DNA from 3 places in the Promicromonospora sp. NFX87 genome. Region 1 is predicted to be linked to each of the others. Evidence: riboswitches for the same ligand, from Rfam matches in the RefSeq annotation. Region 1 holds a riboswitch; each other region holds the start of a gene.
The links. Region 1 has a riboswitch for thiamine pyrophosphate ahead of ACNYC2_RS00135 (thiamine ABC transporter substrate-binding protein). Riboswitches for the same ligand answer to the same signal wherever they lie in the genome.
Positions count from the first base shown of each region.

Region 2: another riboswitch for thiamine pyrophosphate. It lies ahead of thiC (phosphomethylpyrimidine synthase ThiC); the one in region 1 lies ahead of ACNYC2_RS00135 (thiamine ABC transporter substrate-binding protein).
Region 3: another riboswitch for thiamine pyrophosphate. It lies ahead of thiO (glycine oxidase ThiO); the one in region 1 lies ahead of ACNYC2_RS00135 (thiamine ABC transporter substrate-binding protein).

Region 1 covers NZ_CP183413.1:24,140-31,939, reverse strand. Annotated here, with positions in the region: gene ACNYC2_RS00150 (DUF6069 family protein) at 1-280, opposite strand, end outside; gene ACNYC2_RS00145 (ABC transporter ATP-binding protein) at 428-1,144, opposite strand; gene ACNYC2_RS00140 (ABC transporter permease) at 1,144-2,838, opposite strand; gene ACNYC2_RS00135 (thiamine ABC transporter substrate-binding protein) at 2,835-3,914, opposite strand; TPP riboswitch at 3,909-4,013, opposite strand; gene ACNYC2_RS00130 (DUF4235 domain-containing protein) at 4,051-4,332, shown strand; gene ACNYC2_RS00125 (PAS domain-containing protein) at 4,397-5,200, opposite strand; gene ACNYC2_RS00120 (FAD-dependent oxidoreductase) at 5,383-6,822, shown strand; gene ACNYC2_RS00115 (carbamoyltransferase) at 6,971-7,800, shown strand, end outside.
Region 2 covers NZ_CP183413.1:5,495,779-5,503,578, forward strand. Annotated here, with positions in the region: gene ACNYC2_RS24655 (LacI family DNA-binding transcriptional regulator) at 1-1,062, shown strand, start outside; gene thiC (phosphomethylpyrimidine synthase ThiC) at 1,202-3,007, opposite strand; TPP riboswitch at 3,002-3,107, opposite strand; gene ACNYC2_RS24665 (C39 family peptidase) at 3,278-4,561, shown strand; gene ACNYC2_RS24670 (N-acetylmuramoyl-L-alanine amidase) at 4,685-6,937, opposite strand; gene ACNYC2_RS24675 (MaoC family dehydratase) at 7,045-7,467, opposite strand; gene ACNYC2_RS24680 (FAS1-like dehydratase domain-containing protein) at 7,464-7,800, opposite strand, start outside.
Region 3 covers NZ_CP183413.1:3,414,382-3,422,181, forward strand. Annotated here, with positions in the region: gene ACNYC2_RS15425 (ThiF family adenylyltransferase) at 1-472, opposite strand, end outside; gene ACNYC2_RS15430 (thiazole synthase) at 469-1,317, opposite strand; gene thiS (sulfur carrier protein ThiS) at 1,320-1,577, opposite strand; gene thiO (glycine oxidase ThiO) at 1,574-2,797, opposite strand; TPP riboswitch at 2,787-2,890, opposite strand; gene thiE (thiamine phosphate synthase) at 2,974-3,621, shown strand; gene ACNYC2_RS15450 (hypothetical protein) at 3,637-3,960, opposite strand; gene ACNYC2_RS15455 (Ig-like domain-containing protein) at 4,155-7,800, shown strand, end outside.

The sequences.
Region 1 (7,800 bases):
CCAGCAGGACGACGCCGCACAGCACGAACCACACGACCACGCCGCCGCCGCGCACCAGACGCCCGATCAGCACTCGCACGCCCCAGCCGGCAAGTCCCGCCGCGAGCGCGGTGACCGCCGCCGCCACCACCGAGACGGCCTGCACGTCCGCGCCGAGCTGCGCCTCGAGGTTCACGCCGAGCGCCGCGCCGATCAGCCACACCGCCACGGCGACCACTGCCGCGGCGAGCGGCACCGCCCAGGCGGGCCACGAGCTGCTGGTTGCTGAGTTCTCGGTCATGAGATTCCTCCGCTCCTCGGCACGTCCGTCGTGCCTGAGCGCACCCTCTCGAAGACCGGGCACGGCGGCATCAGCCTGTGGTACCGCGTCGTGTGGCCCTCAGGCGGGTGTGCCCGACCGGTGACCCGGGTAGGACGGCGGAACGGCTCAGCCGCGCAGGCCCAGGAACTCCGCCACCCGGTCCGACGCCGGTGCGGCCCGCAGCTCGCCCGCGGCGGCGACCTGGAGGAGCCGTCCCCGGTCCATGACGCCGATCCGGTCGGCGACGGCGGCCGCCTCGGCGTGGTCGTGCGTGACGAACACCGCCGTCGTACCGGTCTCGACCAGCGCCGAGCGCACCTCGCCCGCGAGCCGTTCCCGGAGCTGCCGGTCGAGCGCGGAGAGCGGCTCGTCCAGCAGGAGCAGGCGGGGCCGCGGGGCCAGGGCCCGTGCGAGGGCCACCCGCTGCTGCTCGCCGCCGGACAGCGTGGGCACGGCCCGCTGCTCGTAGCCGGCGAGCCCCACGAGGTCGAGCAGCGTGGACACCCGCTCGTCCCGTTCCGCCCGGGTCAGGTCCTGGGTCTCCAGCCCGTAGGCGACGTTCCGCCGCACGTCCCGGTGCGGGAAGAGCTGCCCCTCCTGGAACATGAGCCCGAACCGGCGCTTGTGGACCGGCACCCCGGCGAGGTCCTCGCCGTCGTACCGGACGCTGCCGCCGGCCAGCGGCTCGAGCCCGGCCACGGCGCGCAGCAGCGACGACTTGCCGCACCCGCTGGGGCCGAGCAGCGCGACCACCTCGCCGGGCGCGACGGTCAGCGACACCCCGTCGACCGCGGTCGAGGCCCCGTAGCGCACGCTGACGTCCCGAACTTCCAGCCCAGCCATCAGAACTCCCCTCCGGCGCGTTCGTCGCGCAACCGCTCGGCCACCATCATCACCGTCGCGGTGAGCACGGCGAGCACCACCGACGCCGCGAGCGCCATCCCGTAGTTCTCGGCGCCGGGCCGTCCGATGAGGCGGTAGATCACGACGGGCAGCGTGGCGCCGTCGGGCCGTGCGAGGAACGACGTCGCGCCGAACTCGCCGAGCGACACCGCGAAGGCGAACCCGGTGGCCAGGCCGACCGAGCGCAGGGCGATCGGCAGGTCCACGGTCCGCAGGACGCGGCCGGGACCGGAACCGAGCACCGCGGCTACCTCCCGCAGCCGGGGGTCGATCGCCCGGAGCACCGGCAGCACCGTGCGCACGACGAGCGGTACGGCGACCACCGCCTGCGCCACGGGGACGAGCAGTCCGGAGGTCCGCAGGTCCACGCCGAGCACCGGCTGGTCCATGGTGATGAGGAAGCCGAAGCCGACGGTCACGGCGGACACCCCGAGCGGGAGCATGAACAGCCCGTCCAGCGCCCCGACGGCGCGGCGCGCGCCGACCGACCGAGGCCGCCGGGACACCACGAGCGCCACGAGACCGCCGACCACCAGGGCGATCACCGTCGCGGCCAGCGCCGTCCGCAGCGAGGTCGCGGTGGCCTCCCACACGGTCACGACCAGCGCGTTGCGCTCGCCGGTGGTCCCGAGCGCCACGTAGTTCCCGGGACCCCAGGAGCCGTCGGGCTCGCGAAAGCTGCGGGCCACCAGGCCGGCCAGCGGCAGCACCATGAGCCCGCCGACGATCGCCGCGCCCACGAGCGCCATCACCATGTCCTGGGGCGACCGCCAGGACAGCCGCCTGGCGGAACCGTGCGCGGACACGAGGCGCAGCGCCGCCTCGCGGCGCCGGCGGGCCCGGGCGGACACCGCGAGGGCGCCCGAGATGACCACGAGCTGCAGGATCGAGAGCACCGACGCCGTCCGCAGGTCCAGGAACTGGGTGGTGCGGGTCCAGATCTCGGTCTCGACGGTGCCGTACCGCACGCCGCCGAGGACCAGCACCACCCCGAACGCGGTGGCGCAGAACAGGAACACCACCGAGGCCGCGGACGCGATCGCGGGACCCAGCGAGGGCAGCGTCACCGTGCGGAAGACCCGCGCGGGCCCCGCCCCGAGGGATGCGGCGGCCTGCTCGGTCCTGGGGTCGAGCCGCTCCCACAGCCCGCCGACGGTCCGCACGACCACCGACACGTTGAAGAAGACGAGGGCGACGACGATCCCGGCCAGCGACTCCTCCAGGCCCAGGAAGCCGAGGGCGCCGCCGGGCGCGAACAGGGTACGGAACGCGACTCCGACGACGACGGCGGGCAGCACGAACGGCACCGTCACGAGCCCGCGCACCAGTACCCGGCCCGGGAAGGACCGGCGGTAGAGCAGGTACGCGAGCGGCAGGCCGAGCAGCACCGAGAAGGCGGTGCCGAGCACCGCCTGGGTCAGCGTGAGCCACACGAGCCGCCACGTGCGCGGGCTGGACAGCACGTCCGCGAAACCGGTGAGGTCGAGCACGCCGTCGGGCACGAAACCGCGGACCACCAGCGCGGCCACGGGCCAGGCGAAGAAGACGGCGAGGAAGCCGAGGGGGACGGCGACCGCCGTCCCCCAGAGCAGCGGCGCGGGCCGCAGGACCGGCCGACCCAGCCTCCGACTCAGCCGACTACGGTCTCTGTCCACCGCTCTATCCACTCGTCGCGGTGCTCGCTCACCTCGGCGGGATCCACCTCGAACGGCGCCTCCGCCTGGGGTGCGAACTTCTTCCAGTCGGCGGGCAGCTCGGTGGCGGGGTCGGCCGGGTACATGTACATCGACTCGGGCAGCGCGGCCTGGGCGTCCTCGCCGAGCAGGAAGTCGACGAACGCCTGGGCGCCCTCCGGGTTGTCCGACCCGGCGAGCACCCCCGCGTACTCGACCTGCCGGAAGCACGTCTCCAGCAGCGCGCTGGTGGTCGACTCCGAGCCGTCCTCGCTCACCGTGAACGCGGGCGACGTCGCGTACGACAGGACGAGCGGGCGCTCGCCGCCCTCGCCCGCACCCGAGAAGTCCACGTAGTAGGCGTCCTCCCAGGAGTCGGCGACCTTGACGCCGTTGTCGGCCAGGGACGCCCAGTAGTCCTCGAACCCGTCCTCGCCGAACGCCCCGACGGTCGCCAGCAGGAAGGCGAGCCCGGGCGACGACGTCGCGGGGTTGCTCACCACGAGCAGGTCCCGGTACTGCGGGTCGGCCAGGTCCTCGAGCGTCTTCGGCACCTCGAGGTCCGACTTCTCGAACCAGGCCTCGTCCGCGTTCACGCAGACGTCGCCCTGGTCGATCGGGGTGAGCGCCCCGCCGAGCTGCTCGACGCCGTCGGGCAGGTCCGCCGGGGTGTACTCCTCGACCACCCCCGCCTCGAGCGCTCGGGACGCGAAGGTGTTGTCGATGCCGAACACGGCGTCGCCGAGCGGCGCGTCCTTGGTCAGCACCAGCTGGTTCACCAGGGTCCCGGCGTCGCCCGCCGCGCTGACCTCGACGGTGAGCCCGGACTCCTTCTCGAACCGCTCGACGACCTTCTCGTCGAGCGCCCAGGAGTCGTGGGTCACGAGGGTCACGGTGCCCGACGCCGCCGGGTCGCCCCCGCCGGAGCCACCGCTCTCCGAGCCGCCGCACCCGGCGAGCAGGAGCGCCACGGAGAGCGCTCCGGCGACCGGAACAACATGGATGGTGCCCTCGCGAGCACCGGAAAGACGCAACATCGTGCCTCGACTTCCTCCGCCGGTCTTACCCGGATCAGGTTCAAGGGTCTGCGGTGTTCCGCACTCTCAGCGCCGTGTGGCGCTCCCCTGTCGTGTCCGGCCAGCCTACTGGCTGGTCGGACGCTACGGTGTAGAGATGGCCAAGATCGAGACGGAACAGACACTCGCCGAGAAGGTCGGCACTCTTGCCCTGACGCTCGCAGCCGGCTGGGTCGCGCAGAAGGCGGTCAGCATGATCTGGAAAGGCGTGACCGGCAACGACGCGCCCAGCAAGGCGGACGACCCGGAGCTGGACCTGGTGCAGGCCACCGTGTTCGCGGCGGTCGCCGCAGGTACCGCGGTGTTCGCGAAGCGCATGGCGGCGAAGGGCGCGTCCACGGCCGCCCTGCGGCTCGCCGCCCGCCGCGCCGCGCGCTGACCCGACGGATGCCCGGCCGGGGATCACCGGGCCGGGCATCCGATCGCAGGCTCAGGTCACGGGCTCAGCCGGACGTGCGCGCCGGCACCTTCCGCGGCCGCCGGGTGAGCAGGGGGTCGTGCCCGCGTGGCCGCCCCACCGGCTCGACGCCGTCCAGCGCGCGTGCGAGGCCTTCCTGCGTGATGCCTCCCCGCTCACGGTCCACCCGCTCGCCGTCGGCTCGTAGCCTGGCCATCACCTGGTCGGCGGCCAGCCGCAGCGGGATGTCCACCCGCTGGGCGGCTTCGTGCAGCAGGTGACCGGCGATCTCCTCGCTCACCCCGCGCACCGCCATGATGACGCCCTTGGCCTGCTCGATCACCGCCTGGCTGACGAAGGCCCTGGTCACGACCGCCTCGGACTTGCGCGCCAGCGCCTCCTTCTGGACCGGCGTGACGTCGATGACGTACCCGACCAGCTCCGGCGACCGGGCGGGGCCGCTGCGCCGGCCGTGGCCGATGACGACCACGGAACGTGTGCGGCCCTTGCGGTCCACTATCCGGTGCGCGCACGCGAACGGCCGGCCCGTCCGCAGCGCCTCGGCGGCGGCCCGCACCACACGGGCGCGATCGTCGGGATGCTTGCGGGACCGGAGCGCCTCGAGGCACGGCTGGACCTCGTGCCGTCTCCACCCGTGCATCGTGTACAGCTCGTCGGACCACCACCAGGTCCCCGACGTGATGTCGACGCGGTAGCTGCCGACGAGCAGGTTGGTCCCCAGGCCGAGAGCATGCGCCAGGTCGCCCGCCGAGAAGCTCGGTGACCGTTCAGCCGTGTCGCCGCCTGCGCCGTCCACGATGCTGAGCCTGGGCTGCAGAGAAGGGGGCATCTTGAACCTCCCAGATCCGAGGTGGACCTGGAGCCGCTTCATGACTCCACCGACTCGATTGTAGGAGCGAGGCGCTGCGAGTGCCAGAGCCCCGTGCCAGCCTGGGACAGGCCCGCCCGAGGGCCGGCACAGGGACCGACCAGTACGGATCAGCAGCACGGATCGAGCAGCGGAGGTGCACCGTGAGCGAGACCCCCTACGACGCGACGACTGACGCGACGACTGACCTGGAAGGCACCGGCAGCGGCACACCGGGGGTCATGGCCCCCGGCCCGCTCCGCACCGACGTCGTGGTGGTCGGCGCCGGTCTCACCGGTGTCGTGACCGCCCAGCTGCTCGCCGACGGCGGCGCCGACGTCGTGGTGCTCGACGCCCGCGGCGCGCGAGCGACCACCACCGCCCGCTCGACGGGCAAGCTCTCAGTGCTGCAGGGCACCCGGCTCGCCCGGATCGCCGCCCGGCACGGCGACGAGGTGGTGCGCGACTACCTCGCGGCCAACTTCGCCGGCCTGGGCTGGCTGCGCCGCACCCTCGAGAACCTGGACGTGCCCGTCGAGAACCGGGACGACCTGACCGTGGCGGCTACCCCCGAGCAGGTGGCCGACGTCGACGCGGTGCTCACCACCTGCGCCCGCCAGGGACTCACCGCGCAGTGGGAGGAGGACCCGCCGTACCCCGCGCGCTCCTACGGCGCGGTACGCCTGCCCGGCCAGGCGCAGGTGGACCCCTTGCGCATGCTCTCGGCGCTGCGCGCCCGCCTGCGCGCCCGCGGCGTTCCGGTGCACGACGGCGTCCGGGTCCACCAGGTGCGTCGGCGCCGGTCCGGCGTCGTGCTGCGCACCAGCCGCGGCGCCGTCCTCGCCGACCGGGTGGTGCTGGCCACCGGCACACCGCCCGGGCGGCTGGGCGGGCTGTTCCTCCGCCTGGAGGCGGGCCGCAGCCTGCTCACCACGTGGGAGATCACCGACCCGGCCGCGCTGCCGCCAGGGTTCGACGAGACCATGTCGATCACCGCCGGGTCGCCCGTGCGATCGCTCCGCACGGCAGGCGGGCTCCTCATGGTGGGCGGCGAGGGCTACACCGTCGGCCGGGAGCGGGACCCGGCCCGGCGGCTGGCCGCGCTGGAGGAATGGACGCGGGTCCACCTCCCCGTGGACCAGCCCCGGCACACGTGGGCGGCCCAGGACTACACCAGTGACACCGGCCTGCCGCTGGTCGGACCGGCCACGCCCGGTGACGACCGCGTGCTCGTGGCCACCGGCTACGCCAAGTGGGGCCTCACGAACGGTGCCGCGGCCGGGCTGGCGCTCGCCGGCCGGATCCTCGGCGACCCCGTCGAGTGGGAGCGGACCTTCGAGCCGTGGGCCCGCAGGCCCGCGCCGAGGGCGAGCACCGCCGCCACCTTCGCCGTGCAGACCAAGGGCTGGGCGCACGCGGCGACCCGCCCGTCCGGACAGCGGCCGGGCGCCCCGCGCGTGTCCCGGGTCTGCCCGCACGCGGGCGCCGTCGTGTGCTGGAACGAGCAGGAGCAGTCCTGGGACTGCCCCGCGCACGGCTCGCGGTTCGAGCCCGACGGCACGCTGATCGAAGGTCCCGCCACCGAGGACCTGTCGCGGCGCTGAACCGCGCGGAACCCCCGACCTGCGCGGATGCGGGCGTCGTCGGGACCCCGTTCCGGTCGAGAAGCGGTTCAAGATGCGAGTGCTTCTGGGCGCCTCGAACGTAGGAGAACCGGAAGAAGCCCGGTGACGACCATCCGTGGAGGTCACTGTGCGAGTCCTCGGTGTCAATGCCCTCTTCCATGACCCGTCGGCGGCGCTCGTCGTCGACGGTCACGTCCTCGCAGCAGCCGAGGAGGAACGGTTCAGCCGACGCAAGCACGGCAAGCGCCCCGTCCCGTTCGCGGCCTGGGAGCTGCCGGAGCAGGCGATGCGGTGGTGCCTCGAGGTCGGCGGCCTGCGGCCGGAGGACCTGGACGCCGTCGCCTACTCGTTCGACCCGGCCCTCGCCAAACCGTCCGACGAGATGGGCCTGCCCGACCCGTGGGACTGGCTGCGGCAGCGGTACGCCGAACGGGCGCCGCAGTTCATCGCCACCGCACTGCCCGGGCTCAACCCCGCCGCCGTGCGCTTCGTGCCGCACGAGGTGTCGCACGCCGCGTCGGCAGCCCTCGCGTCCCCGTTCAGGATCTGCAGCGTCATGTCGCTCGACGGTCGTGGCGAGCGCTCCTCCTACCTCGCCGGCCGGTATGCCGACGGACAGCTCGAGGTGCTCGCGAGCCAGGAGCTGCCGCACTCCCTCGGCCTCGTGTACGAGTCCCTCACCGAGCACCTCGGCTTCCTGCGGTCCAGCGACGAGTACAAGGTGATGGCACTCGCGTCGTACGGCCGGCCGCGGTTCCTGCCCGAGCTGCGGGAGCTGCTCCGGACCACGCCCGACGGCGGCTTCGTGGCCGAGGCTCCCGACTGGTCGCGGTGGGCGGCACCGGCCACGCCCGGCAGCATCCAGGAACCCAGCGGCGCGGGCGGCCTGCCGCCCGACCAGGCGGACCTCGCGGCGTCGGTCCAGGCGCGGCTGGAGGAGCTGCTGGTCGAGCTAGC
Region 2 (7,800 bases), 1.1 Mb from region 1:
GTCTCCACCGCGTCGCTCGCCTTCTCCGGTGCCGGACCGATCACCCCCGAGACCCGGGAGAAGGTGCTCGCCGCCGCACGCGAGCTCGAGTACTCGGGCCCCAACCCCCTGGGGCGGCAGCTCCGGTCGGGACGGTCCGGGATCGTCGGTGTGGTGATCGGCGACCAGCTCGGCAGGTCGTTCCGCGACCCCGTCTCCACCCAGGTGCTGCACGGCCTGGTCTCCGCGATCGGCGAGCAGGGCCTCGGCGTGCTGCTCGTGCCGGGTATGCCGCAGGGCGCGACCACGCAGTCCATGGGGCTCGCCGCCGAGGCGGGGCTGCCGCCCGCCGTCGACCCGCTGGTCGAGGCCGCCGCGATGGACGTCGCGGTGCTCGTCTGGGGCACCCTCAAGGACGACCCGAACCTCGCCGCGCTGCAGCGCAGGGGGGTGCCCGTCGTGATCGGCGAGGGACACGACGTGTCCGGCGTCCCCGTGGTGAGCGTCGACGACCGCCGGGGCGCCGCCGAGGCGGTGCGGCACCTCGTCGAGCTCGGGCACACCCGGATCGCGGAGATCACGCTGCCGTTCGGGCGGGACGAGCGGTCCGGGCTGGTCGACGCCGACCGGCTCGCGTCCGCCGAGCGCACGCCGACCCGTAATCGGCTGGCCGGCGTGCGGGACGTCATCGAGCCCGTCATCTCGTGGGAGACGCCCGCCTCGCTCGTGGAGCACGGGCGCGACGCCGCCACCGAGATCCTGTCCGAGTGGGCGCCCGCCCGGGACCGTCCGACGGCGATCGTCGCGCACTCCGACCTGCTCGCCGCCGGTGCCGTGATCGCCGCCCGTGAGCTCGGGCTGCGGGTGCCCGAGGACGTGTCCGTGGCCGGGTTCGACGGGCTCGACCTGCCGTGGCTCTCCCCCGACGTGCTCACCAGCGTGCACCAGCCGCTCGTCGAGAAGGGCCGGGCGCTCGGCCTGGCCGTCATCGCGCTGCTGGCCGGCGAGGAGCCCCCGTCGGTGGTGCTGCCCGTGACCCTGGTCGAGGGCACGACCTCGGGCCCGGTACCCGACCTGACCTGACCCTCCGCGGCCCGTCGCCCCAGGTCCGCGAAGTAGAGCGTGCGTCCGGACACCCGCTCTACTTCGCCGATCGCCTGCCCGCGAAGTAGAGCAACTGTCCAGACACACGCTCTACTTCGCGGGTCTGGCGGGGGTGGGGTCAGGGGCGGAGGGTTGGGGCCGGGAGGTAGACCTCGCCGCCCGACTCGCGGAACTCCGCGGACTTCTGGGCCATGCCCTCCGCTTGGGCCGACGCCGACGCCGACGCCGCGTCCGCGAGCGCCGCCTGGTGCTGCGCCCCGCCGAACTCGTCGCGGATGTCCTGCGAGATGCGCATCGAGCAGAACTTGGGCCCGCACATCGAGCAGAAGTGCGCGGTCTTCGCGGCCTCGGCCGGAAGGGTCTCGTCGTGGTACGACTCCGCGAGCTCCGGGTCGAGCGACAGGTTGAACTGGTCCCGCCAGCGGAACTCGAAGCGGGCCTTGGACAGGGCGTCGTCCCGGTCGCGGGCGCCGGGGTGCCCCTTGGCGACGTCGGCGGCGTGCGCGGCGATCTTGTAGGTCACCACGCCGGTGCGGACGTCGTCGCGGTTCGGCAGGCCAAGGTGCTCCTTGGGCGTGACGTAGCAGAGCATCGCGGTGCCGTACCGGGCGATCTCGGTGGCGCCGATGGCGGACGTGATGTGGTCGTAGCCGGGCGCGATGTCGGTCACGAGCGGGCCGAGCGTGTAGAACGGGGCGCCGTCGCAGAGCTCCTGCTGCCGCTCCACGTTCTCGCGCACCAGGTGGAACGGGACGTGTCCGGGTCCCTCGACCATCACCTGGACGTCGTAGGCCCAGGCCCGCTTCGTCAGCTCGGCGAGGGTGTCGAGCTCGGCGAACTGCGCGGCGTCGTTCGCGTCGGCGAGCGAGCCCGGCCGCAGGCCGTCGCCGAGCGAGAAGGCGACGTCGTACCGGGCGAAGATCTCGCAGAGCTCGTCGAAGTGCGTGTAGAGGAAGTTCTCCTGATGGTGCGCCAGGCACCAGCCCGCGAGGATCGACCCGCCGCGCGAGACGATGCCCGTGACCCGGTCGGCGGTGAGCGGCACGTACCGCAGCAGCACGCCGGCGTGCACGGTCATGTAGTCGACGCCCTGCTCGCACTGCTCGATCACCGTGTCGCGGTAGATCTCCCAGGTCAGCGCGCTGGCATCGCCGTTCACCTTCTCCAGGGCCTGGTAGATCGGCACGGTGCCGATGGGCACCGGCGAGTTCCGCATGAGCCATTCGCGCGTGGTGTGGATGTCGTCGCCCGTCGACAGGTCCATGACCGTGTCGGCGCCCCACTTGGTGGCCCACTCGAGCTTTTCCACCTCCTCCGCGATAGAGCTGTGGACGGCGGAGTTGCCGATGTTCGCGTTGACCTTCACCAGGAACGCCCTGCCGATGATCATCGGCTCCGACTCCGGGTGGTTCACGTTGTTCGGGATGATCGCCCGGCCGGCGGCCACCTCGCTGCGCACCAGCTCGACGTCGCAGCCCTCGCGCACCGCGACGAACCGCATCTCGGGCGTGATCACGCCCTGGCGTGCGTAGTGCATCTGGGTGACGGTCCGGCCGGGGAGCGCCCGGCGGGGCCGACGTCGTTCACCCTGCCACTCCTGGCTCGCGGCACCGCGTCGCAGTGCGCCGCGTCCGTCGTCGGACAGTGCCCGGTCGCGGCCGTCGTACTCCTCGGTGTCTCCGCGGGCCACGACCCAGGGTTCGCGGGCCGGCGCCAGGCCGCGGACCGGGTCGGAGCCGGGGCCCTGCGTGCGGTAGACCCGGACCGGCTCGTTGGGGGCGCCGTCGGGCGACGGCGCCAGCGTGATCTCCGTGACCGGCACCCGGAGACCTGTGTCGTCCTGCGGCGTGCTGTACCCGCCGTCGTGCTCGTGGTCGCGCTCGTACTGGTACGCGAGCGTGCGGGACTGGGACTTCTCCATCATGAGACTCCTGCTTCCTACGCCGGTGTTAACCGGACAGGTTCAACGGTCCCGGGCCGTACAGCCCGATCTCAGCCCCTGCGTGAGGCACCCGTGGGATCGCCGCCGAGGTTAGCACTGTCCGGCACTTTCCTTCTCCCCCACCGCCGACCGTGATAAGCAAGGCCGGACGGCTCGCTCACCCCAGCAGGGAGCCGGGACTTGGAGGCTGGAATGCCGGTACGGAACAACCTGCGAACGAGGGCGTTCGCGTTGGCGGCTACGGGGGCGCTCGTGGTCCAGACTGGGATCGTGGCGGGTGCGATGTCGGCGGCGGGAGCTGAGGTGAGCCCTACGGCGTCGGACAACCAGATCACCCTGACCTCCTGGGACGGACGCCGGGAGCTGCTCCGGGGCGAGCGCGACGAGCTCCGGTTCGACGTGCACGGTGGGCTCTTCCTGGCCCGCGGCGGCGACCTCGTGGACTACACCGACCCGTTCGGCGACGGCACGCCCGTCACGTACGAGACCGGCACGTGGACCTCGCCGGTCGTCGAGGTCGGGTACCCGATCAAGCAGGCCGTTCCCTCCTGGAACGCGGACACCCCCACGGGCACCTGGGTCGAGGTGGAGTTCCGCGGCCGCAAGGCTGACGGGACCTGGACCAAGTGGTTCGTGATGGGCCGCTGGGCGTCGGGCGACGAGTTCGCGCCCGCTGACGGGCGCGTCGGCGACATCCACCGCACCTCCTTGAACGGCCAGGGCGACACCGACGCGGCCCTGTTCACCGACACGTTCGTCTCACGGGCCGGGTTCGAGCCGGACGCGTTCCAGACCCGGGCCCGGCTCTACCGGCCCGAGGGCGCCCGGACGTCGCCGCGCCTGGCGTCGGTGAGCACCATGACCAGCGAGAACCTGCCCGACGAGCACTACACGGGTACCAGCGACTTCACGCTCGGGCGCGAGGTGTCGCTCGACGTGCCGCAGTACAGCCAGAACATCCACCGCGGCGAGTACCCCGAGTTCGGGGGCGGCGGCCAGGTGTGGTGCTCGCCGACGTCGTCCACGATGGTCATCTACTCCTACGGACGCGAGGTGCCGGCCGAGGAGCTGGCGGACATCGTGGCCCCGAATGGTGACCCGCAGGTCGACTACGCCGCGATCAACACCTGGGACTACGCGTACGAGGGTGCCGGTAACTGGCCGTTCAACGCCGCCTACGCCAGCACGTTCGGGCTGAAGTCGTTCGTGACCCGGCTGCGCTCCCTCGCGGAGGCCGAGAGGTTCATCGAGGCGGGTATCCCGCTCACCTTCTCGATCAACTTCGACGAGGCGGAGATGCCCGAGGCCGGTTACAGCACCCCGGGGCACCTCGTCGTGCTGGTCGGGTTCACCGCGGACGGTGACCCGATCATCAACGACCCGAACAAGGCCAGCAACGAAGAGGTGCGACAGGTCTACACGCGCGAGAACTTCGAGCGTGTGTGGCAGACGTCGACCGACGGCGTCACGTACGTCTACCACCCGAAGCACGTGAGGCTGCCGGCCAACATGCCGGGCGTCACGCAGAACTGGTGACCCCAGGCCCCGCGAAGTAGAACCAGGGCGAGATAGAACTGCAGCGAAGTAGAACCCGAGCGCCAAGCCCTGGTTCTACTTCGCTGCAGTTCTATCTCGCCACAGTTCTATCTCGCCCTGGTTCTATCTCGGCGGGATCTGCTTCGGGGGCGAGGTGTATGTCGCCGACGTGTGGCCCTTCGCGGAGACTGTTACCTGGACGGTGAGCTCGGCGCCCTGGTCGAGGGCCGTCACCAGGTACCGGTCACCCTTCGCCCAGCGCACCGGCTCGCCGTCGCGCAGCCATCGGTACTCCACGTCCGCCTCGCCCGGGAGGTACGTGCCGGCGTCCGCGCGCAGGACCTTCCCCGGCTTGGCCCGGCCCTCGATGCTCGGCCCCGTCACGTCCGCCACCACGGGATCGTGGATCTCGACGTCGGCCGCGTTGACGAAGACGTACCGGTGCGCCAGCCAGAGCTGGTAGTAGACGTCGTCGCCGCGCACCACCGTGCGGTCGCCCGGACCCGTGCCGTCGAACGTGGTGGCTCGGTAGTAGTCGGACGCGACGTGGGCGTCGGCCACCGCGTAGGTCTGGCCCACCCCGACCGTGTACTCGATCGGGGTGACCGGCTGCACCGGGACGCCCGGGTACTTCGCGTAGGCCGCCGCCTCCGGGTAGGCCCTGCCGTAGACCGGCGCCGCGGCGTCGCCCGCCACCGTGACCGTCTTCGCCGTCGCCGGCACCACCACCGGGCGCTCTGCCGGGTTGTGCAGCCAGGCCAGCGAACCTGCCCACCACACACCCAGCCAGTCGCCCTCCACCTGGTCGACGACGAGCTTGTGCCCCGACTGCACGCGCGCGCTCACGTCGCTCGCGTACGTGGTCCCGTCCGACCCGTCCGGCATCCAGCCCGGGTCCTTCGCGAGCGGTGCGTCGGCCGACGGCGACTGGTGCAGGTACCGGAAGTTCGTCCCGGCGCCCGCTACGCACGCGCCCGAGCCCGGCGACGCCTCTTCGCAGCCCGTCACCGTGTTCGGGTTGTCGGCGTACCCGGTCCGCACCTCGACGACGTCGCCGGGCGCGACGTTCGTCGTCGTCTCCAGGTCGCCGCCGATCGGGGCACCGAGCAGCTCGAAGTAGTGGTCCCAGTCCCAGTAGGGGCCCGGGTCCCAGTGCACGCTCTTGGTGGACCCGGGCAGGGTGCCCGGCACCTGGTCGTGCCCGATGACGTGCGCCCGGTCGAGCGGGATGTCGTGCTCCGCCGCCAGGTGCCGGACCAGGTCCGCCGACGCCTGGTACATCGCCTCCGTGTACCAGGAACCCGTGCCCGCCCAGCCCTCGTGCTCCAGGCCTATCGAGTGCATGTTCAGGAACCAGTTGCCCGCGTGCCAGCCGACGTCGGCCGGGTCGAGGTGGTTCGCGACGTGCCCGTCCGAGGAGCGCAGCGTGTAGTTCCACGCCAGGTAGGTCGGGTCCTGCACCAGGTTGACCGAGGGCTGGTAGGCGGTCTCGGTGTCGTGGACCAGGATGTAGTCGAGCGACAGGCCGCCCGCGCCCGTGCGGTCGGCCTGGTCGTGGTTGCCGTAGTCCCCGGTGTTGTCCGGCAGGTCCGGGGATGCCTTCTCGTAGGGCGCGGGCAGCCACTCGCAGCCGAGCTCCTCGGGACAGTCGGTCTCCGGGTCGCTCGCGCTGGACGCCCGCGGCACGACGACGTCCCGGTTACCCGTGAGGATCACCGCACCGTCGGCAGGGGTGGTCGCACCCGCACCCTCCCTGAGGATTGTGTACACCCGTGTAGCGAAATCCTCGACGTCACTCATGCGGGACACTGCGTTCTCCCACTCCCCCAGGCTGTCCGAGGTCGTCCCGGCCGGGTCGACCTCGACGGCACCCTCGCGTATCGCCTGGGCCTGGTACGACGCGAGCAGGGCTGCACCGCCGCACACGTTGGCCTGCGACTCGGTCTTCAAGGCCTCCTCGCTGAGTCCGGTGAGGCCGGCCGCACGGACGATCTCGGGGGTGCCCTCGCGCGCCGGGCCCTTCTTGTCGTTGACGTCCGACAGCGGAAGGCCGTCGCCGTGCGCGTGACCGGGCCCGTGGTCACCCGCGAGGTTGAACACGCCGTAACCGCCGTCGGCGCTGGCCTGGCCGGTGTGCTGGTCCCAGCGCGACTCCATGTAGGACACGGCCTTGAGCAGGTCCCGCGGCACCCCGGTGGCCTCGGCCGCCGCCGAGAACGCCTCGTCGAGCGAGCCCGCGGCGAGGACTGCGTCGCACGCGACCACGCCGCCGTCGGGCGCAGCAGTCGGGGCCGCATCGGCCGCCGAGAGCGGTATGAGTGGAAGAAGCAGCCCGGCCGCTGCGGCCAGGGCTGTGGTGCGCCGTCGTGACGTCACGCGGAGTTCCTCTCGTCGGCCGTACATGGGGACGAGAGAATCACACCCGATCCGGGGGCGCATGAGAAGACCTGCGGGTTAAAAACCCGAGACCGGGACGCGGAGCGTCAGAGGCGGACGAGCACCTGGGTGCGGCCCAGGACCTTTGCCCCGTCGACCGTGACGGCGAGGTCCACGCGGACGGTGCCGGCCTCGGTGTCGATCACGCCGATGGTGCCCGTGACGTCGATCGACGCGCTGCCCGGGTTGGGCACCTCGACGGGCTTGGTGAACCTCGTCTGGTAGTCGACGACGGCCCCCGGGTCGCCCGCCCAGTCCGAGACCAGGCCGACGACGGTGCCCATCGTGAGCATGCCGTGCGCGATCACGCCGGGCAGGCCTGCGTCCACTGCGAACTTGTCGTTCCAGTGGATCGGGTTGAGGTCGCCGCTCGCACCCGCGTAGCGGACGAGGGCCGCGCGGTCGAAGGCGACCGTGCGCGTGCCGATCACGTCGCCCACTGCGAGGTCGGCGATGTCGGGGCGGCTCATGCGTCAGCCCCTCGGATCGCCAGCGTGGACGTGACGGTGGCGACGGGCTCGCCGAGGCTTTCGGCCTCGGGGGACGGCACCTCGATGCTCTCCGGGATCGCGTAGATCTCGCAGCGGGTGGTCACCATGCTGATGGCCCCGCGGGAGACGACCCGGTCCACGTGCAGCACCGTCGTCAGCTCGTCGCCTGCGACGATCGGGCGGTGGTGCGTGAAGCGCTCGTCCGCGTGCACCACACGGGAGAAGTCGATGTCGGCCTCGGGGTCGCTGATGTACTGCGACTCCGCGCGCTGCGCGACGACGACGGCGAACGTCGGCGGGGCGACCAGGTCC
Region 3 (7,800 bases), 3.1 Mb from region 1:
GGATCCCCAGCACCTCCGCGGCGTCGGAGACGAGATAGCGCGTGGCGAAGGCGTCGGTCCCGTCGAGCACCAGGTCGTAGCCCGAGAGCACGTCCAGCGCGTTGGCGACGGTCAGCCGCTCGCGGTGCTCGACCACGCGGACGTGCGGGTTGACCTCGGCGACCGTCGCGCGTGCCGACGCGGTCTTCGGCGAGCCCAGGTCCGAGACGCCGTGGACCACCTGCCGCTGCAGGTTCGACGTCTCGACCACATCGTCGTCCACGATTCCGAGCGTGCCGACGCCCGCCGCGGCGAGGTAGAGCAGGGCGGGGCTGCCGAGGCCGCCCGCGCCCACCACCAGCACGCGTGCGCTCGCCAGCCGGCGCTGCCCCTCGGCACCCATCCCGGGTAGCACCAGGTGGCGCGCGTACCGGGCCAGCTCGTCGCGGTCCAGCTCGCGGCCGGGCTCGACGAGCGGCGGCAGCGCGGTCACAGTGCCAGGTCCAGGTTGTCGCCGACCACGTTGCCGCCGACCGTGACCAGGCCCCCGACCGGGGACGACGCCAGCGCGCGCTCCCGCCGCGGCGACCGGCCCGCACCGGCCGCGGCGTGACCCGCCTCGACCGCGAGCCGCATCGCGTGCGCCATCCGCACCGGGTCGGCCGCGCGGGTCACGGCGGTCGCCAGCAGGACGCCGTCGCACCCGAGCTCCATCGCGAGCGCCGCGTCCGACGCCGTGCCGATCCCCGCGTCCAGGATCACCGGGACCGACGCCGCGCCGGCGATCGCCTCGATGTTGCGCGGGTTGGCGATGCCGAGCCCGGAGCCGATGGGCGAGCCCAGCGGCATGACCGCCGCGCAGCCGACGTCCTCCAGGCGGCGCGCGGTGATCGGGTCGTCGTTGGTGTACGGCAGCACGGTGAATCCGTCGTCGACCAGGATCTTAGCGGCCTCCACCAGGCCGATCACGTCGGGCAGGAGCGTCACGTCGTCGGCGATCACCTCCAGCTTGACCCAGTCGGTCGCGCACGCCTCGCGCGCGAGCTGCGCGGTGAGCACCGCCTCGCGCACGGAGAAGCAGCCGGCGGTGTTGGGCAGGGCCCGGATGCCCAGGCGTTCGAGCAGCCCCCAGACGGACGGGTCACCGGCGGCTGCCGGGTCGGCCGACGGCCGGGGCCGGGACACGCGGCGCATCGCGACGGTCGTCAGCTCCGTGCCCGAGGCCACGAGGGCGTCCTCCAGGGCGAGCAGGCTCGCCGCTCCCCCGGTGCCCATGACCAGGCGCGATCCGAGCGTCGTGCCCGCGATGGTGAACGGTGTGTCGTCGGTGCTCAGCATGCTCAGCCTCCCTGCACGGCGGTGACTACCTCGACGCGGTCGCCGGGCCGGACGTCGGTGGTGCCCCAGGCGCTGCGGGGCACGACGACGTCGTCGACCGCGATCGCGACCCCGCGCGGCGCGCCGTCGATGACGAGGCCGGGCAGCAGGCGGGCGACCAGGTCGGCGATCGGCAGCGGGCCGTCGAGCGGGTACGGCTCGCCGTTGACGACGGCCGTGCCGGACGCGCTGGACGGTGCGGTGGACGGTGCTGTGGTCATGCTGTGCCTCCTCGTTCAGTCGTGGGTGTGGTGCGGTCCGCACCGGCGAACCGGCGGGGGTCCGCGTACCGGGCGGCCGCCTCGACGGCGGCCCTGTCCCCCGGACCGCGCGGCGCCGCGCCCAGCGCCGCGTCGACGGCGGCCGCCGTCAGCGGGGTGAGCAGGATGCCGTTGCGGTAGTGCCCCGTGGCCAGGTAGAGGCCGTCGGCCGCCCGGCCCAGGAGCGGCGCGTTGTCCGGGCTGCCGGGCCGGGACCGGGTGACGGCCTCCAGGAGGACCGCGTCGTCGAGCTCGGGCAGCAGGGCCCGGGCGTCGCGCAGCAGCGCGAAGACGTCGCCGGCGCGGGTCAGGTGGTCGTCGTCGCGTTCGTCCGACGTCGCGCCGACGACCAGCTCGCGCCGCCCGTCGGGCCGTACCCGGCGGGGCACCACGTAGACGGGTCGCCCCTGCACGGTGCCGCGCACCACTACCGCAGGCGACCCGTCGGCGGCGGCGTCCAGGCGCAGGGTCGTGCCGGGTACGGGCCGGGTGGGCGCGCCCGCGAACAGGGCCGCGCTCGCATGGCCGGCGGCCAGGACCACGGTCCCCGCCGAGTACGCGGTACCGGCATCGTCGAGCGCGCCGACGACCGCGCCGTCCGCCCAGGTCAGCGAGAGAGCGGCGCGGGGCACGTGGGTCGCGCGCGCGGTGACCACGGCGAGCGCCGCGTGCACCGCACGCGGGTCCACCTGGTGGTCGCCGGGGACCCACGCCGCACCCGCGACCCGGGGTCCGACGCCGGGCTCGCGCCGCCGCGCCTCGGCGGGCGTGATCTCCACCGAGCCGAGCCCCAGCTCCCGGTGCAGGGCGAGGGTCCGGCGCAGCGCGACCAGGTCGTCGCCGTCGTAGGCGAGGGCCAGGGTCCCTGCGGTGTCCAGGCCGACGCCGCCCGCCGACAGCCCCGCCGCGCGTTCGAGCGCGTCGGCGAACTCGGGCCAGAGGGCGAGCGAGGCCGTGCCCAGGCGCGTCTGCGCCTCCTCCCCGAAGCCCGCCTCCATAACCGGCGCGAGCATGCCCGCGGCGGCATGGGTGGCGCCGTCGCCGGGCGAGGGATCCAGGACGACGACGCTCGCCCCGGCCTCCAGCGCACGCCAGGCAACGGTCAGGCCGATGACGCCCCCGCCGACGACGAGGACGTCGCACGCGTGACTGCTCACGTGGCTGCTCGCACGGCTGCTCAAGTGTTCTCCCTTCGCTGGCATGACCCAGATCAGGTTCGACGGTCGGCGCCCTGCGCCCTCTCAGCCCCGTCCGGGGCTCCCGTGCACGCGACAACCTTAACCCCGCCGGGCAGCCGCTCCGGGACGCCTGTGCACAAGGCGTCGGACCGTCGGTGCGTCGGCCTACACTCGCGCTCGTGGATCCCCGTACCCGGCTCGCCTGCGCCCGCCTGTACCTGTGCACGGACGCCCGTCAGGACACCGGCGACCTCGAACCCTTCCTGCACGCGGCGCTGGAGGGCGGCGTCGACGTCGTCCAGCTCCGGGACAAGTCCCTGGAGGCGGCCCGCGAGGTCGAGCTGCACGCGCTCGTCGCCCGGGTGGCGGCCGAGCACGGCGCGCTGTGGGCGGTCAACGACCGAGCGGACATCGCGCGGCTCACCGGTGCGCCCGTGGTGCATATGGGCCAGGGCGACCTGCCCAGCGATGCGGTGCAGACCCTGCTGGGCGACGGCCCCGTGCTGGGCCGCTCCACCCACTCCCTCGACCAGGCGCTGACAGCCGAGGCCGACCCGCGCGTCGACTACTTCTGCGTGGGACCCGTGTGGGCCACACCGACCAAGCCGGGGCGCCCGGCCGTCGGCGTCGACCTGGTGCGCGACGTCGCCGCCAAGGACCCGGCCACACCCTGGTTCGCCATCGGCGGGGTCGACGAGGCCCGCCTGGACCAGGTGCTCGACGCGGGGGCGCGCCGCGTCGTCGTCGTGCGCGCCATCACGCAGGCGGACGACCCGAGGGCGGCGGCTGCCGGTCTGCGTCGCAGGATCACGAACGCGGACCGGTAGCGCGCGACCCTGATCTCACAGCTCGTCGGGCGCCGGTCCACCGGCACGGCGGTGCTCGTCCGCCGCGGGCCGGCCGCGCCGTCCGACGGCGAAGCCGACCGCACCGCCGAGCAGGAGCGCACCGGCGCCGGACAGCAGCACTGCCGTCCCCGGCGCGGGGGTGCCGCGTGGGACGTAGGTCGTGTCCGACAGGGGCGCGTACGCGAACCACCCGGGCGACGGACGGCTCTCGGACCAGGCGGCGGCGCCCAGCAGCACGAGTCCGAGGACGGCGAGGACCGGGACGACGAGACGTACGGCGCGCCCCCGACGGGGTACCGGAGGCGGGGTGGCTGTCATGTCGCTCATCCTCCCGGCGCACGCCACAGAAGGGCAACCGTCGTTCCGGACCACCCGACGGACAGACAGGTCATTCCGGGTAGTTCTACCCACCGATATTCGACGACTTTTCACCTTTGTACTCGGTAGGGTGCTCCGGTTGCGCCTGTGTGGGCCGTCCGGGCGAGCAATCTTTCGTGGAATGAGGAGGACGCATGAGCCTGGTCTCACGCGCGTTGAAGAACCGTCGATCCGTGGTGTCGGCCGGTGTGGTGACCCTCTTCGGGGCGGGGCTCCTGAGCTTCGCGCTCCTGTACGAGGGCGAGTCGACAGCCGACGTCGAGCTGAACGACTCGGGCGTGTGGGTGACGCGGACCGCGCAGGGCGAGCTCGGCCGGTTCAACTACGACGCGAAGGCCTTGGACGGCGTCCTGCTGGCAGGCGCCGGAAGCTTCGACGTGGAGCAGGACGCACAGCGTGTCCTCCTGAACAGCACGAGCAGGTTCTCCGCGAGCCCGGTGAACCCGGGGCAGCTCGTGCTCGACGCCACGATGAAGCTTCCCGCCGGAGCGCAGGTCGCCTCGGGCAGCGCGACCACCGCCGTCTACGACCCGGAGACGGGCAAGGCCTGGGTCCTTCCCTTCGCCTCGACCACCTTCGACGAGAGCAAGCTCAAGCCCACGGTCAAGGCGGGCCCTGGCGGCAGGCTCGCCGTCGGCAACGACGGCACGGTCTTCCTCGCCGTCCCGGCCGACGGCAAGCTCTACACGATCCCCACCACCAAGCAGGGCGTCGCCGAGCAGGTGGACGAGACCGGCCTCCCCCTCGGCGCCGACGCCGAGGTGCAGGTCTCCGCGGTGGGTGACGAACCGGTGGTGTTCGACCAGACGTCCGGGACCCTGGTGCTGCCGGGCGGCGATACGGTCAAGATCGCCGACGGCGCACAGGGCACGCTGCAGCAGCCGTCGAGCGGGACCGACGACGTGGTGGTCGCGACCCTGAACGGCCTGGTCGTCCAGCCGCTGGCGGGCGGGACCTCCACCCTGCACGCGCTGACGGGCGGCCCGGCGAGTGTCGCCTCGGCCCCGGTGCAGCTCGGCGGATGCATCTACGGTGCCTGGTCGGGACCCGGCCAGGTCGTCCGGGAGTGCGCGGGAGAGACCAACGACGTCCGGCAGGCGCTGGAGGGTGCGGACGCCTCCACGAGCCTGGTCTACCGCGTCAACCGTGACGTCATCGTGCTGAACGACGTTGCGAACGGTCAGCTGTGGATGGCCGCCGACGACTTCGAGATGGTCGACGACTGGGACTACATGCAGCCCAAGAAGGGCGACGGTGACAAGACCGAGTCGGAGCAGACCACCGCGATGCAGGTCGACCACTTCGTGGCCGACCGGAACAAGGCCAACAACACGCCGGTGCCCGAGAAGGACTCGTTCGGCGTCCGGCCCGGCCGCACGACCGTGCTGAACGTCCTGGGCAACGACATGGACAAGGACGGCGACGTGCTGACGGCCTCGGTCGTCACCCCGCCCGAGGGTGTCACCGTCAACCGCGTGCTCGGCGGCGCGGCCCTGCAGGCCGACGTGCCGGACCGCGCGACGGGTGAGACCACCTTCACGTACCAGGTCGACGACGGTCGCGAGAACGGCACGGCGACCGCCGAGGCCACCGTGCGGGTCGTGCCGCTGACGGAGAACAACCCGCCGGTCCAGCCCGACGGCGAACCCGTGCTGCAGGTGGGCCAGGACCGTCTGGCCAGCATGAAGGTGCTGCCCTACTTCCAGGACCCGGACGGCGACGACCTCTACCTCTCGAACGCGAGTACCGCGAACCCGCTGGACGAGGTGCGGTTCCGCCCGGACGGCACCGTCGAGTTCCGTGACGGCGGCGGCGCCACGGGCCTCAAGGTCGTCGACCTCCGGGTCTCGGACTCGGAGGGCGAGTCCTTCGAGGGCAAGATGCACGTGGACGTCGTGGCCGCGAACGTCGCGCCGGTGCCCGTCCAGGACCACGTGACCGTGCTGACCGGCGAGCCGGTCACCGTGAACCCGATGGTGAACGACCACGACGCCAACGACGACAAGCTGCGGCTGACGAGCGTCGCCGAAGCGGCCGGCGCCAGCATCACGCAGAACACGCCGGCGGGGAACTTCAAGTTCCGGAGCGACCAGGCCGGCTCGTACGACGTGCCCTACTACATCTCCGACGGCATCGAGCAGACGATGGGTCTGGTGCGGGTGGACGTGCTGGACCCGCCGGCGGAGGCCGGTGCGCCGGTGGCCGTCTCGGACCAGGTGCTGCTGCCGACCGGCGGCTCCGCCCTGGTCGACGTCCTGGCCAACGACACCGACCCGGCGGGCGGCGTGCTGGTGGTGCAGGGCGTCAACGTGCCCACCGGTGCTCCGGTGACCGTCTCGGTGCTGAACCACCAGATCCTGAAGGTGTCCGAGATCAAGCGCCTCGGCGAGCCCGTCCTCGTGACCTACCGGGTCGCGAACGGCTCGGGCACGGTCACGGGTCAGGTACGCGTGGTGCCCATCCCGGCGTCCGCGCAGATGCGGCCGCCGGAGGCGGGTCCCGACGAGGCGACCGTGCGCGTCGGCGACGTCGTGACCATCCCGGTGCTGAAGAACGACAGCCACCCGGACGGTCTGGCGATGAAGGTCACCGACAAGCTGCAGGAGGCGCCGCCGTCCTCGCTCGGTGAGGCCTTCGTCTCCGAGGACACCGTGCGCTTCCGGGCCGGCAACAAGGCCGAGACCGTCCATGCGGTCTACGAGGTCGAGGACGCCAACGGCCAGAAGGACTCCGCGCAGGTCACCATCACCATCAAGGACGACCCGGAGAACACCGCCCCGCAGCTGCCGGACATCGAGGCACGGGTGCTCAGCACGGGCATCGTGCGGATCCCGCTGCCGCTGGACGGGATCGACCCCGACGGCGACCACGTGACGCTCAGCTCGATCTCGGCGGCGCCCGCCAAGGGCACTGCCAAGATCGTGGACGGGGCCATCGACTACCAGGCCTCCGACACCACGGGCTTCGACACCTTCAGCTACCAGGTCACCGACACGCGCGGGGCCATCGGCCAGGGTGTCGTCCGGGTGGGTATCGCGGCGCCCCCGGCGAGCAACCAGGAACCGCAGGCGATCGACGACGAGACGACGGTCCGGCCGGAGCGCACCGTGGCCATCCCGGCGCTGCTCAACGACTCGGACCCGGACGGCGACCAGATCAGCCTCGTCGCCAAGGGCTTCGAGGGCACCAAGGACCTGAGGCCCAAGGCCGTCGAGGACGACGTCGTCGTCACCGCGCCCGACGAGGCAGGCCCGTACTCGTTCTACTACGGCATCCAGGACACCTATCAGGCGGGCACCAGCGGCGCGATCACGGTGAACGTCGACCCGGACGCGCCGCTGCTGCGCCCCATCGCGTACGACGACGTCGTGACGTCCGACGACGTCGAGGGCCGCTCCAGCGTCACCGTGAAGGTGCTCGCCAACGACGCCGACCCGGACGGCGTGGGCGCCGACCTGGACGTGAGCGTCGACCCGGGCCTCGAGGGCGTGACGGTCACCGAGTCGAACACGATCAAGGTCGAGCTCACCGAGGACGCCCAGGTCATCACCTACACCGTCACCGACATGGACGGCCTGGAGGCCAAGGCGTTCGTGCGGGTGCCGAGCAACCAGGCGCGGCCGCACATCAAGCCGGGCCTGGACCCGCTCAAGGCCTTCAGCGGTGACCCGCTCACCATCGAGCTCGGGGACTACGTGGTGGTCCGGGAGGGCCACAAGCCGCGGATCACCAAGGACAACACGGTCAAGGCCGTGGCGGGCAGGGTCGCGATGACCGACC